Regions from separate parts of the Clostridium sp. CTA-19 genome, predicted to be linked through region 1. Evidence: riboswitches for the same ligand, from Rfam matches in the RefSeq annotation. Region 1 holds a riboswitch; each other region holds the start of a gene.
The links. Region 1 has a riboswitch for magnesium ahead of mgtE (magnesium transporter). Riboswitches for the same ligand answer to the same signal wherever they lie in the genome.
Positions count from the first base shown of each region.

Region 2: another riboswitch for magnesium. It lies ahead of mgtE (magnesium transporter); the one in region 1 lies ahead of mgtE (magnesium transporter).
Region 3: another riboswitch for magnesium. It lies ahead of mgtA (magnesium-translocating P-type ATPase); the one in region 1 lies ahead of mgtE (magnesium transporter).

Region 1 covers NZ_BAAABH010000007.1:57,709-62,886, forward strand. The annotation lists gene ACYUE0_RS05635 (metal-dependent hydrolase family protein) at 334-1,572, shown strand; M-box (ykoK) riboswitch at 1,775-1,937, shown strand; gene mgtE (magnesium transporter) at 2,140-3,486, shown strand; gene ACYUE0_RS05645 (ATP-binding protein) at 3,527-4,219, opposite strand; gene ACYUE0_RS05650 (response regulator transcription factor) at 4,544-5,178, opposite strand, start outside.
Region 2 covers NZ_BAAABH010000052.1:9,708-14,885, forward strand. The annotation lists gene ACYUE0_RS17015 (class I SAM-dependent methyltransferase) at 1-703, opposite strand, end outside; gene ACYUE0_RS17020 (MFS transporter) at 904-2,073, shown strand; gene ACYUE0_RS17025 (GNAT family N-acetyltransferase) at 2,088-3,026, shown strand; M-box (ykoK) riboswitch at 3,084-3,249, shown strand; gene mgtE (magnesium transporter) at 3,519-4,856, shown strand.
Region 3 covers NZ_BAAABH010000045.1:5,880-11,057, forward strand. The annotation lists gene ACYUE0_RS16435 (sensor histidine kinase) at 1-34, opposite strand, end outside; gene ACYUE0_RS16440 (response regulator transcription factor) at 24-725, opposite strand; gene ACYUE0_RS16445 (class I SAM-dependent methyltransferase) at 1,114-1,854, shown strand; M-box (ykoK) riboswitch at 2,153-2,313, shown strand; gene mgtA (magnesium-translocating P-type ATPase) at 2,708-5,178, shown strand, end outside.

The sequences.
Region 1 (5,178 bases):
TATGTTAATAAAGTTTAAATTTTATATAGATAAAAAATCCCAATTAATATATACTAAAAGTGATGTTTTAATATAAGGCATGATTGAATAAATAATAGATTAGTATTCTCGCTTATTTGTTACGAATACTTTTTTGGTAAAATACACATATAGTCCAACTATGACTTGATTTCATCTTCTTGTCTTGTGACAAATATGCTTTGAATGTTTGATATCTTATTTCTTTTCATATGCCTAATGAAATTTAAAAAATTTGCATAGGTTTAAACAATTTTAATATTAATAAATTTAAAACATCCGAGGGTAAACCTATACAATTTAGGGGGGATTTTTATGAGTAAAATTGCATTTGTTGGCGGATTGCTAATAGATGGAACAGGAAAAGATTCAATAGAAAATTCACTAGTACTTGTTGAAGACAAGAAAATCGTTTATGCTGGAGAAATGAAAACGATTGAGGATGATTATGAGAAAGTAGAGATAATTGGCAAGACTATTATGCCAGGATTAATAGATAGTCATCTTCACTTTAGTGGAAACTTAACTGATAATGATAGTGATTGGGTACTTGAGCCACCTATACAAAAAACAATAGTAGCAGTTGCTCAAGCACGTGAAGCATTGGAACACGGATTAACATCTGTAGGAGAAATTTCACGTTCAGGAATACATATTCGTAATATGATAGAGGAAGGTATAATACCAGGACCACGTGTTGTAACTACAGGATTAGGATTTTGTAGAACAGCAGGACATGGTGATTCACATAGATTACCGTTAGACTACAATAACGATTCTCATCCTTGGGCAGAACGTATCGATGGACCATGGGAACTTCGTAAGGCTATAAGAAGAAGATTACGTGAAAATCCAGATGCAATTAAGATATGGTCAACAGGTGGAGGCATATGGAGATTAGATGCTAAAGCGGATTCACACTATTGTATGGAAGAAATACAAGCTGTTGTTGATGAATGTAAAATGGTAGGATTACCAGTTTGGTCACATGCAGAAGGATATGAGGGAGCATTAAATTCTTGTAAAGCAGGAGTTTCTGCAATTATACATGGACAAGAATTAAATGAGGAATGTCTTGAGATAATGAAAGAAAAGGATATAACTTTCTGTCCAACTCTTCAATTTTTCTTTGAGTGGTTTACAGTATATGAACCACCATATAGACCAATACATGATAAATATCCAGGTGCAACAATTGCAGAAAAAGAATTAAATCGTATAATAGATAATCTTCAAAATGCAAATAAAAAAGGTATTAGAATTACAGTAGGTTCAGATTCGTTTTGTAGTAGTTTAACTCCATATGGTAAATATGCAATAACTGAAATGTATGCATTAAATAAAGCAGGTCTAACATCAATGGAAACAATAATGGCTGCTACCAAAAATGGAGCTGAAATGCTTAGAATAGATAAAGTAACAGGAACATTAGAAGAAGGAAAATTTGCTGATATTCTTGTAATAAATGGGAATCCATTAGAAGATATAAAAAATATATCCGTAGATAAAATGGACGTAATAATGAAAGAAGGAACTTTTGTTAAAGGAAAATAATTAATTATTTAAAAAGGGTATTCAAAATTTATTTTGAATATCCTTTTCTGTTATTTAGTTGTGTTTTTGATTTAATTTATTAATGAAAATTTTATTATAAATTTAGAGAAACAATAGTATGAGGAATTTATACGTTGATTCAAAAATGTAAAATTTGATTTGACATGTATTATTTAAAGGAATAATATTATATGTGGAAGAAAAATTGAATTGTTAGGTGAGGCTCCTATAAAGACACATGCTACTGCCCAGAAAAATCGAGAGATTCCAATGGGTTAGCAGGAATTATCGCAAAGGTAATTTTTAATGTAGCTGACTACAAGTCTAAGCTTTATAGTGCTAAAGCTCTACAACTAAAAGATACTAGATTTTTTAGCAAGGAGCTGGAAGGTCTTTTTTGTTGTTTTTAATGATATTTGATATCTTTTTATAAATTTTGGAGGTGATATAAATGGACAGCGACCCTTATAGTAGGTGCAATTTTACAAGTAAATATATAGGAGTAGCTTTGAATTCATTTATACACTTTTTATTCCAAGGCTTCTCTTAATTTAAAGGAGGAGTTTGATGAAACTTGAAATGGACAGAGAAGAATTAAAAAGGTTATTACTTTACGGTTCACAAAAGGGAATAGATGAAATAATAGAGGATATACATCCAGCAGACATATTAGATGTACTACATGAAATAGAGGCTGTAGATGTAATCAAAATACTTCATAGAATACCAGAATGGTTAATCGCAGAAGTCATAGACGAAGAAGATGATGAAGAAAAATATGCACTTTTGGTGAATTTTTCCGAGAAAAAGCAAAAAAATATATTAAAAGAAATGTCATCTGATGAAATCGCAGACTTGCTAGGTAGCTTAGATGAAATTGAATCTAAGAGAATTTTAGATAACATGCCAGTTGAAGAAGCTGAAGATGTTAAACAATTGCTTACTTATGCGCCAGATACAGCTGGTGGTATAATGGCAACAGAATATATTTCAATTAAAGAAAATATGACTGTGAAAGAAACATTAAAATATCTTCAAAAAGTTGCTCCAAATGCAGAAAGTGCATATTATCTGTATGTTGTAGATGAAGATGAAAAGTTAAAGGGTGTTGTATCATTAAGAGAAATAGTTGTAAGTCCTTTTGATACAATAATTATTGATGTTTTAAATAGCAACGTTATAAGTGTTCATCATGACATGGACCAGGAAGAAGTTGCACATAGATTTGAAAAATATGGGTTTTTAACAATGCCTGTTATAAATGATGAAGAGCAGATGTTAGGTATTGTAACCGTTGATGATATAATAGATGTTTTAAGAGATGAAACAACTGAGGATATACATCGTCTAGGTGGAGTAGGTGAAAGCGAAAAGGTTAATGGAACACTTTTTGAATCTGTAAGAAGTAGGCTCCCATGGTTATTTGTTAATTTACTTACTGCTATGTTAGCTTCAGCAACAGTAAGTATGTTTGAAGGAACTATAAGTAAAGTTGTTATATTAGCTACATTTATGCCAATAGTTGCAGGAATGGGTGGAAATGCAGGAACGCAGACATTAACAATAGTTGTTAGAGGATTAGCCTTAGGGGAATTAAATTTTGAAAATGCTAAAAAGATTTTCTTTAAAGAAATAGGTGTAGGTTTAACTAATGGACTTTCAGTTGGGATATGTATTTCTATAATAGGTGGATTATGGTCTGGAAAACCTGTATTTGGATTAGTTATTGGACTGGCTATGATTTTAAATATGACAGTAGCTACGACAGCAGGATTTTTAGTTCCATTGACACTTAAAAAATTAAAAATAGATCCAGCATTAGCATCAGCAGTTTTTGTAACAACAGCTACTGATGTTTTAGGATTTTTCTTTTTCTTAGGATTAGCAACAGTATTTATACAATATTTAATATAAGAGAAAAGAAGCTCTTTAATTATTTTGAGCTTCTTTTCTCTTATATTTTTTTATCAGAAAAATTAGGAAAACCAATTGACACAGCGGTATAACAATTAATTTTAGATTTAATAAAAATAGTATAGCCTACTTTATCACATAAAGATTTTACTAGATAAAGTCCAAGACCAGTAGATTTAGTATTAACTCTTCCATTATTTCCTGTAAAGCCTTTATTAAAAACCCTTGAAAGGTCTTCTTGTTTAATACCTATGCCATTATCATATATTGTAAGAATAAGATTATTATTTTCTATATGGCATCTTATTAAGATACATCCATTGTAATTAACATACTTTATAGAGTTACTTATTAATTGATCAATTACAAAAAATAGCCATTTTTCATCAGTTAATATGTAATAATCTAAATTGATAAGTTTCAATTTAAGCTTTTTTGATATGAAATACTTAGCATGTTTACTTATAACCTTTTCTATTATTTTTTTTACATTAACATTTGATATTATAAAATCTTTATCAAAATCATCTAATCTGGTTAAATAAAGTAATTTATTTAAAGAATCATCTATATTTTTAACTTGAAAATCAATGTCTTTAAGAGTTGGTTCAAAGCTTAAATCCATATTTTCATCTATAATTAGTTTAATTATAGAAATAGGGATTTTTATATCATGAATCCATAATGTTATTAATTCCTCATTTTCAGTATATCCATCTATAAAAGTTTTCAAAGTATCTTCATATATCATATTTTGAGATTTAAATAAATTAAGATATAAACTCTCTTCATAAGTTTTATTTAGCTTAGATAATTCATTGAAATTTTTATTTTCTAAAGATGAATATAGTAATACTAGAAATTTTTTTCTTTTATTATATAAATACAACAAGTATAAAGAAGAAAATAAAATATTAATTATGAATATGTATGAGAATATGTTAAAGATATCTCCTGTAATAGGAGAACAAATAATAATTAAATATAAAAATACTAAAAAACTGGTGTCAAATATAAAAAAGGTTTTATTGTCTTTAATAAATTTTAAAAAGTTCATTTAACTGATTATATATCCTATGCCACGTTTTGTTTCAATAAAATTTTCTAATCCCAGTTCTTTAAGTTTACCTCTTAATCTATTTACATTTACAGTTAAAGTATTATCATCTACGAAACAAGAGCTATCCCAAAGTTTTTCCATAATTTTATCTCTAGAGACAATTTGTTTATTATATTTCATAAGAACATAAATAATTTTAAGTTCATTTTTAGTAAGTTCTATAGATTGATCATTATAATGTATAATGCCTTGAGTTAAATCTAAAGTTACATCATTATGTACCAAAATATCATTAGATTCACTTGTGAAATTATAGCTTCTTCTTAAAATAGCATTAACTTTTGCTAAAAGCACATCAAAAGAAAAAGGTTTGCTAATGTAATCATCTGCACCGAAGTTAACTCCCATTATTATGTCCATATTAGAATCTCTAGAAGAGATAATAATTATAGGTACTTTTGAAATTTTTCTTATTTCATTACACCAGTAAAAACCATCATAGAAAGGCAAATTTACATCTAAAAGAATTAAATTGGGATTAAATGCTTTGAATTCTGGCAAAATATTTTGAAAGTTTCCCACAGCTTTTGAATTATGACCCCATTTGTTTAAATGAATAGTTAATTGATTAG
Region 2 (5,178 bases), on a different contig from region 1:
TTTTTTTTGAACTATCTATAACTGACTTTGAATAGTCTAACCCAATAAAATGGCATTTTCTTTTTTTTACTTCTGTAAAATAATAATTAAGAACAAAAGAAAGATAAGATTTACCACAACCACAGTCTAAAATGTTTATAGTTTTGTTTCTAGGTAAATCATCTAATATCTCACTTAAAAGTTCAACATAATGGTCTATTTGATTATATTTTCTTACCTTATCATTTTTAATTTTACCATCTTTAGTCATTATGTTAATTTCTTTAAGTAGGGCATCTGCTTTTCCTACTTTTATATAGTAATCTCTGTTTAATAAGGTAGAAGTATTTCCAGGAAAATCATCTTTTTTAGATTTCTCATTAGATTCAATATCTTTTATTTGTGTATTTTTCATTGATACGTTCTTATTATCAGCAGTTATAGAAATAATTTCACCACGCTCACTATAAATAAGAGAAAGGCTATCATACCTTTCAGCTTCTTTTGTAATTGTATTAAAGAGTTCGGAGATAGAAATTTCATTAGTAACCCCATTGAAGTTATATTTTAATAAATTATTATCTATTTTTGCAACACCTTTAAAAGTTTTAAGCCCAGTACTATAAACTACATTAATATCTTTGAAGATAGATAAATTTTCAGCATATCTGTTTTCTAAGCCTACTAAAAATAATTTTAATTTAGATATATTAGATTTGTTCACTAAGATCAACCTTTCTATTTAAAATTTTCTATAAGATTATATTACTATAAAATGAAAATTTAAAGGATAATTTATTATTTGTTATTTAAAAATAATATATAATATTTGCTTAATAAATATATTATGTATTTTAACCTATATTTAGCTATTCAATCTAAATAGGTTATAATATATAATTAGTATTTGAAGGTGGTGATTTTTTGAAAAAGAAAAAGAACATATCTACCTTAATATTTATATTTATCACTATGCTTTTTGTTGCTGTTGCGGATAATGTAAAAGGGGTACTAGTGCCAGCATTTAAACAAAGTTTTTCGATAACAAATTCTAATATAGGTGATATATTTTTAATAGGTAGTATAGGTTATGTTTTATTTACTTACTTAGGTGGAATATTATGCGAAAAAATAGGACAAAAACGAACTTATGGATTAGGATTTTTAGTAGTAGTTTTGTCAGCATTTTTGTTTTATGTGTCTAGTGGGTATAAAATGCTATTGATATGCATATTTATATTGAATGTTGGAATTGCATTGATATGTATATCAATAAATACGTTAGTTCCAATGCTAGCCATAGGATTTCAAGCAGTAGCTATGAACTTAACTCATTTTTGTTATGGTGTAGGGTCTACATTAACACAAGCAGGAACAGGGGCTTTTTTAGCTAGAGGATTTAACTGGAGAAGCATTTATATTTTTATAGGTGTTTTATTTCTATTGGCATTTATAATATTTTTATTTATACAAATACCAGAGCCTAATGTAGATTATAAAGCTGTTAAAAAAGATGGTAAGGGAAGTATTAAAGTAGTTTTGAAAAATAAGATGTATTATTTTTATTCTATTGGTTTAGGTTTTTATGTGTTTGCCGAAGTTGCAACAGCTAACTGGTTAGTAAATTTTTTGCAAGAAACTTACAAATTTGATTATCAAAAGAGTACAATATATTTATCAATATTTTTTATATTATTAACTGTGGGAAGATTACTTGGTGGATTTGTAGCAGAAAAAGTAGGATATTTTAAAACGGTAATAATTTCTCTTAGTATTGCATTAGTTTTATATACTAGCAGTTTAATACTAGGTGAGAGAGGCATGTTTTTAATTTGTATATCAGGATTATTTTTTGCTATTACATTTCCAACTGTGGTAAGTACTATTGGTAATACCTTTAAAGAAAATGCTATATATATGTCTGGAATAATAATTACAACTTCAAGTACTATCAATATGTTACTAAATAAATTTATAGGAAATCTTAGTGATGTTATAGGTACTGAAAAAGCATTTTATTTAATACCAATTAGTTTAGTAATTTCCATAGCATTCTTGATTTTGACTTATAGAAATACAAAAACTTTAGTTTGAGGTAGGGATTTATGATGAATAAAAGTGCTTTAGTTGATTTGGTTGTAGCAAAAGGTAGAAATAAAGAATATACAATAAAAGATAGATTAGGAATAACAATTGGCAGAATATATATAATTGAAATTGATGAAGTTAATAAAAATTGTTTGTTTAGGCTAAAATTTTATAAAGAAAATAATAGCTATGAGTATATGTTAGATACTTTAAAGATTATGTTAAACATCTTATTTAATAATCATAAGGTAAATAAGGTAAATGTCTTATGTAGTGAAGAACTAGATACTAATGCATTTACAAATATAGGTTTTGAACTTGAAGGAATATTACAAGATAATATTATAAATAATTGTAATAAGTATGAATATGAACTTTTATTTGGTATAACAGAAAGTATGTATAAATCTCATTATATTAATTTAGGAACAAATTTAAAAGGTGTAAATATAAAATTAAAGGTATTAACTCCACAAGAAAGTAATGATTTATTAAATTATTATATAAGGAATAGGAAGTTTTTAACGCCTTTTGAACCATATAGAGATGAGGGATTCTACACTATAGAAAGTCAAAAACAAAGTTTGATAGAAAGTTACAAACAATTTATAAAAGGCGAATCAGCTCATTTTGGAATATATCTAAAAAATAAATTTATAGGAAGAATAAGAATTAACAATATTGTTATGGGTGTTTTTAAAAATGCATTTATAGGATATTCAATTGATGAAGAATACCAAGGAAAGGGTTATATGAAAGAGGCTGTAAGGCTTGCTATTGGATTTGCTTTTAAAGAACTAGGATTACATAGAATTGAAGCAAGTACAATGATAACAAATGAAAAATCGCAAGGTGTATTAAAGGCATGTGGTTTTGAGGAACTTGGTGTAAGTAAAAATTATCTATATATAAATGGAAAATGGCAAGATCATAAAATCTTCTACAAAAACAATAGGTAAGGGTTTACTTTAGTTATTGATAATAGTATCATTAAATTATATAACAAAATTAAAAATTAATTATCTTGTTAGGTGAGGTTACTGTATGAAAATACGCCACTGCCCAGAAATGTCCAGAGACGCCAATGGGTTAGCAGATACTATCGAATTAAGGTTTTATCTAATGTGGCTGAGAAGAACTCTACGTCTTACAGAGCTAAAACTCAACGTATTAAGGAAAATTAGATTTTAGAATTTTAAATATAGCTTTATTTTGATTTTAAATCTCTCTACTTAATAGGTTGAGGGATTTTTATTTTGTTTTAAAAATAAATTTTAGGAGGTGACTGCCATGGATGATGGAGCCAGTAGTTTTATTATAGGCAAATTGGTAATGGCTGCTATTCATGCAGTTACTAATAAATATATAAACAATTATAATATACTATTTAAAAGTTTATAATATATAGGTAAATAGTGTGAATAGCAGTACCTAAATAGGAGGTATTGCAAATGGAATTCAAAAAAATAGTAGAGCTAATAAGAAAAAATAAATTTGTTGAAGCGAAACATTTATTACAGAATGAAAATCCAGCAGATATAGCACAATTATTAGAAGAGTTAGATAGTGAAACTATGCTAATAGCATTTAGAATTTTATCTAAAGATTTAGCAGCAGAAGTATTTTCTTATATGAATAAAGAGGATATTCATTATATTATAGAAGCAATAAACGATGATGAACTTAGAATTATAATGGATAGGATTTTTTTAGATGATACTATAGATATTTTAGAAGAACTGCCTTCAAATGTTGTAAGTAGGGTTTTAAAAAACACTAAAGAAGGAAAGAGAAAACAAATTAATTCCTTTTTAAATTATCCTGAAAATTCAGCAGGAAGTATAATGACCATAGAGTATATGAGTCTAAAGAAAAAGATGACAGTAGAAGAGGCTATATCACATATAAAGAAAAATGGAATAGATAAAGAAACTATAGATACTTGTTATATAATTGATAAAGATAGAAAGTTACAAGGTGTTTTATCTATTAGACAGTTGATATTGAATGATGACTATACGCAAATAGAAGACATTATGAAAAGCAATGTGATTTATTGCAATACGCTAGAGGATCAGGAAGATGTTGCTGATAAGTTTAAAAAATATGACTTTACAGCAATGCCAGTAGTAGATAACGAAAAAAGATTAGTAGGAATAATTACGATAGATGATATAGTTGACATAATAGAACAGGAGAATACAGAAGATATTCAAAAAATGGCAGCTATGGAGCCATCAGAAGAAGAATATTTAGAAACTGGTGTTTTTAAACTAGCAAAAAATAGAATTATATGGCTGTTAATTCTTATGATTTCAGCTACATTTACAGGAGCTATAATACAAAAATATGATGATGTATTGCAATCAGTTGTAATTTTAGCAGCATTTATCCCTATGCTTATGGATACAGGTGGAAATGCAGGTTCTCAATCATCCACACTTATAATAAGAGGTTTAGCATTAGGTCAAATAGAAATGGGAGACGTTTTAAAAGTAATTTGGAAAGAAATTAGAGTTAGTTTAATAGTTGGTGTAATTTTATCCATTGTTAACTTCTTTAGAATATATTATTTACAAAAGGTTGGGTTAGCTATTTCAGCAACAGTTAGTATAACATTATTTTTTACTATTGTTATAGCAAAGGTAGTAGGTTGTGTATTACCAATAGTAGCAAAAAAATTAAAATTAGATCCAGCTATAATGGCTAGTCCATTAATAACAACAATAGTAGATGCATTATCATTAATTATTTATTTTGGAGTGGCTACTTTGTTACTAGGAATCTAAAGGTATATAGGTCATTTAACAATAGTATTTTATCCTATTGTTAAATGGCTTTTTTTAATACTTTAATCATAGAAAATAGTGAGAAAGTAATGAATATTTAAAATAAAAAAGGTATTTTTTATAAAAACAGTTATTTTTTATGAATACTGTACCAGGAGTGTCGATAAATGAATAATAGAGCATATGTAAAGTAAAATAAGTAAATGAAAAATAAATACAAGTAATAGTAATTTTAACAAAAAATAAATAGGATTAAAAAATATATAATAAATCTTGTCGCTGAGGCAAACAAGTAAGTAGCTCAAGCGATAAGGATTTAAAC
Region 3 (5,178 bases), on a different contig from region 1:
TAAACTGAATTCCTTTAAATAAATTAATCTTCAATTTTATATCCTACCCCCCAAACAGTTTTTACAATTTTAGGTTCCCTAGGATTTTCTTCAATTTTTTCTCTAATTCTAGCGATATGTACCATAACTGTATTGTTACCATGAAAATATTTTTCTTTCCATACTCTTTCAAAAATTTCTTCTAAAGGGAAAACTCTGTTTGGATTTTCAGCCATAAGCAATACAATTTCATATTCTGTTTTAGTTAAACTAACTTCTCTTCCATAAACTTTAACAGTAAAATTTTCTTTACTTATTTGTAATCCATTAATTTTTATCAAATCTTTTTTTACATTTTCTTTTTCATTATTATTTAGATAAATATATCTTCTAAGTTGTGCTTTAACCCTTGCCACTAGTTCTATCGTACTAAAAGGTTTTATCATATAATCATCTGCACCGGAACTGAGACCTATAACTTTATCTATCTCTGAAGATTTTGCACTTACTATTATAATTGGAATATTTTTTTTCATTCTTACCCTTCTACAAACTTCAATTCCATCAATTCCAGGCATCATTATATCAACAATTAACAAATCTATAGAATTACCCTCAATAATTTTAATTGCTTCTTCTCCATTATTGGCTTTTAAAATATCATATCCTTCATTCTTTAAATAAAAGCTAACTAAATCTAATATTTCTTTATCATCATCTACTATAAGAATTTTTTCACTACTCATAAATTACCCCTATTCTCTTTATAAATTTTTCATATTTATCAAATAAGAAAACTTAAATTAATATTTTATCAATAACTAACAGATTTTTTTAGTTAAAAGTTAAGAGTGAATAGTTAACAGTTGAGGTTATTACTATTCGTCTTGCTCCTAGTGATTCTTAACTAACTATAGTTGTGCTTATTTTTTCTTAACTGATAACAAAAATTTGATGTATAAATTTAAATTTGAGCTTGTTTCTCTATATAATTATAACATTTACACAAATTAATATAATCTTTTAATTTAGCCATTTTTATATAGAAGGTAGACTATAGTAATTTAGCAATATTGGAACAGTTTTCTCACTTTAAAATTGTTATACTTAGAAAAAAGTTTAGGAGGAAAATTTATGATAAATTATTATGGTAACTTATGTACAGAAATGTATGAGATTTTACACGAAAAAGCTCCAGAAGATGAACTAGCTTTTTATCTTTCATATGCAACATCAAAAATGAAAATTTTTGAACCTTTATGTGGTAGTGGAAGATTTTTAATACCCTTTTATGAAAGTGGATTTAATATTAAAGGACTTGACCTATCTAAAGAAATGTTAAGTAAGCTGACTGAAAAATTACCAGAAGCTCAAGTTACTAATGTATCCCTTGAAAGTTATAATCCTAAAGAACAGTTTGATTATATTTTTATATCCTCTGGTTCCGTATCTTTATTCACTGATATGAATATATGCAAATCTATTCTACAAAAGATATATACATTACTGAAAAAAGGTGGCAAATTTGTATTTGCTGTTGATACAGTAGCCAATAAAGGCCAGAATGAAGATGAATATAAAATTATTGAAAAAGTCAAAACAAGAAATGGACTTGATTTGGTGTTAAAAACTAAAAATATTTATAACCCAACAAATAAAATTCTCTATTCTCCTAGTATTTATGAATTAAGAGATAAGGAAAAAATTATTAAAGCTGAATCAATGGATTTTCAAATAAGATTATATGAATTAGGAGAATTGGAAGAGATTTTATATAAAATAGGTTTTAGTGAAATAAAAGTATATTCTTCTTTTTCTAAAAAAATAGCAAAAGATAATAACGCTGAAATGTTTTTATATGAATGCCAAGTATAACAATAAAAAGGAAGCATTAGATATGTGCTTCCTTTTTATTGTCAGTTTAAAATACTAAATACAACTATAGTTAGTTAAAAGTTATAAATAAAACTTAAAATCAATTTCTTAAAATATTTTTTAATTTTTTCTGAACAAATTTCGACTTTATTCGAGCTTGTTCTTTGTGTGTTTTGCTATAATTAAAACATTTACATAGTCCAATATAATTTCTTCATATAATCATTTTTATTAATTTGTTTAAAAAAAATTCAATTGACATATTCAACAAACATAGCTATACTTTTCATGTAAATGAATATCGCCTCGGTAGGGGAGGTTACTACAAGGATACGGGTTGCTGCCGTAAAAGGATGGAAACATTCTGAACTGGTTAGCAGGTTTTGCCGAACAAAGAAGGCTTAACTTAACGCAACTTCATCGCCTTGCAGAGCCAAAACTTGAACGAGAATGTATTGTTATATGCCTTCGTCACGTTCAAGTTGACGAAGTTTTTTTACGTTATTTTAAAAATATTGGAGGTGAAAAAGAATGGAAGTAGACGGTAGTAGTTTAGACGGTGAAGATACGCATATTTATGACAAAAATTTAATATATTATTTAGTCACATCCAGTCTTTTAAACTGATTATAATGTGACTCCATCTTATAAAAATTCACGTTTAAAATAAATGCAATTAATAGAATCATATCTATACCATCTTCACTGTTTCTTTACTAATATCAATTCACAAGTATTATAAATAAAAAAATAGTAAAACTATATATAGAAATAATAAATTAGGGTTTTTAAAAATGCACTTATTAACCTTTAGTTGTTTATTGTCTTTTTTAAGAATTCGGAGGTGTGAATTATGATAAAAAAAAGAAAAGTGAACACTCAAAGCAAAGCAAATTATTCTACAAATAAACTTTTTAATTTTAGCAAAATGGATTTAGATAAAGTTTATAAAGAGTTGAATACAGAAGTTAATGGACTATCCAAAGAAGAGGTAGAAAAAAGAGCTGAAATATATGGACTAAATGAACTTGCCCATGAAAAACCATCACCATGGTATATTCAATTACTTAAAGCCTTTATCAATCCTTTTATTTTAGTTTTAATAGCACTTGCTATAGTGTCCTTAATCACAGATGTTATATTAGTCTCTCCAGCAGAGAAAAACTTTACAACTGTAGCTGTTATAACAATAATGGTAACGCTAAGTGGTCTTTTACAATTTTTTCAAGAATTTAAATCAGGAAAAGCTGCACAGCAGTTAAAAGCATTAGTTAAAACAACTGCTGCTATATGTAGAAAAGAATCTGGGGTTAAAGAAATAAACATGGCAGACATTGTACCGGGAGATATAGTATATCTTGCCGCTGGAGACATGATTCCTGCTGATGTAAGAATAATAAGTAGTAAGGATTTATTCATTAGCCAATCTTCCTTAACTGGTGAATCAGAGCCAGTAGAAAAATATTCAACATTAAAAAATGACACTAAAGATTTAACTGTCACAGATCTTGATAATATATGTTTATTAGGTACTAATATAATAAGTGGAAGTGCTACAGCTGTGGTTATAGCTACTGGAAATAACACTTATTTAGGTTCAATGGCATTAACTTTAGTTGGCACTAAAACTCAAACTAGTTTTGAAAAAGGAGTAAACAGTGTAAGCGCACTACTTATAAAATTTATGCTTATAATGGTTCCTGTAGTATTTTTAATAAATGGAATTACAAAAGGTGACTGGTTAGAAGCACTAATTTTTGCAATATCAATTGCTGTAGGTCTTACTCCTGAGATGCTACCAATGATTGTAACAACAAACCTTGCAAAAGGTGCTGTTGTAATGGCAAAGCATAAAACTGTAGTTAAAAAACTTGATGCAATACAAAACTTCGGTGCAATGGACGTATTATGTACTGATAAAACAGGTACTTTAACTTGCGATAAAATAGTTGTTGAAAGACACTTAAATATCCACGGTGAAGAAGATTTAAGAGTTTTAAGACATGGATATCTAAACAGTTTTTATCAAACAGGCTTACGTAATTTAATGGATGTTGCAATTTTAGAACATGGAGTAACCAATGGTTTTGATAAGCTTGAAAAAGATTATATAAAAGTAGATGAAATTCCCTTTGATTTTTCTAGAAGAAGAATGTCTGTAGTATTAAAAAATCATGAAGGAAAAAGACAACTTATAACAAAGGGTGCTGTTGAGGAAATGCTTGAAAGTTGCTCTTATGCAGAATACAAAGGAAATGTTGTAGAACTTACTGATAAAATTAAAACCAAAGTTCTTAACATGGTAGAAAAACTAAATAATGACGGTATGAGAGTTATTGCAGTTGCACAAAAAAATAATATTCCAGATGAGAATAATTTCAGTGTAAAAGACGAAAATGATATGGTTCTAATGGGATATATAGGATTCTTAGATCCACCAAAAGACTCTGCAGCCGCTGCAATAAAAGCACTACACAATAACGGTGTAGCAGTAAAAATATTAACAGGTGACAATGATTCAGTAACTAAAAAAATATGTTCAGAAGTTGGTTTAGAGGTTAGTAATGTTGTTCTTGGAACAGAACTGGATGATATGAGCGATGAAAAATTATCTTCTCTAGTAGATACTACTAACGTTTTTGCTAAGCTTTCTCCACTTCAAAAATCAAGAATAATTAAGATACTTCAAGATAAAGGTCATACTGTAGGTTATATGGGTGATGGTATTAATGATGCTGCTGCTCTTCGCCAATCAGATGTTGGTATTTCTGTTGATACTGCTGTAGATATTGCAAAAGAATCTGCGGATATAATCTTACTTGAAAAAAGCTTGATGGTTCTAGAAGAAGGTGTTATTGAAGGTAGAAAAATATTTGGTAACATCATAAAATATATAAAAATGACTGCAAGCTCAAACTTAGGTAATGTATTTAGTGTATTGGTTGCAAGTGCGTTCTTACCATTTTTACCTATGCTTCCTATACATCTTTTACTACAAAATCTATTTTACGATATCTCTCAAATATCCATTCCATGGGATACTATGGATAAAGAATATTTAAGAAAGCCTAAAAAGTGGAATGCAGATGATATTGGAAGATTTATGATATTTATAGGACCAATAAGTTCTATATTTGATATAACTACATTCCTTGTTATGTGGTTTGTATTTAAAGCTAATGCTCCAGAAATGCAATCTTTATTCCAATCAGGATGGTTCATTGAAGGATTATTATCTCAAACCCTTGTAGTTCATATGATTAGAACTAAAAAAATACCATTTGTTCAAAGTAGAGCTACAACTCCTGTTCTTTTATTAACAAG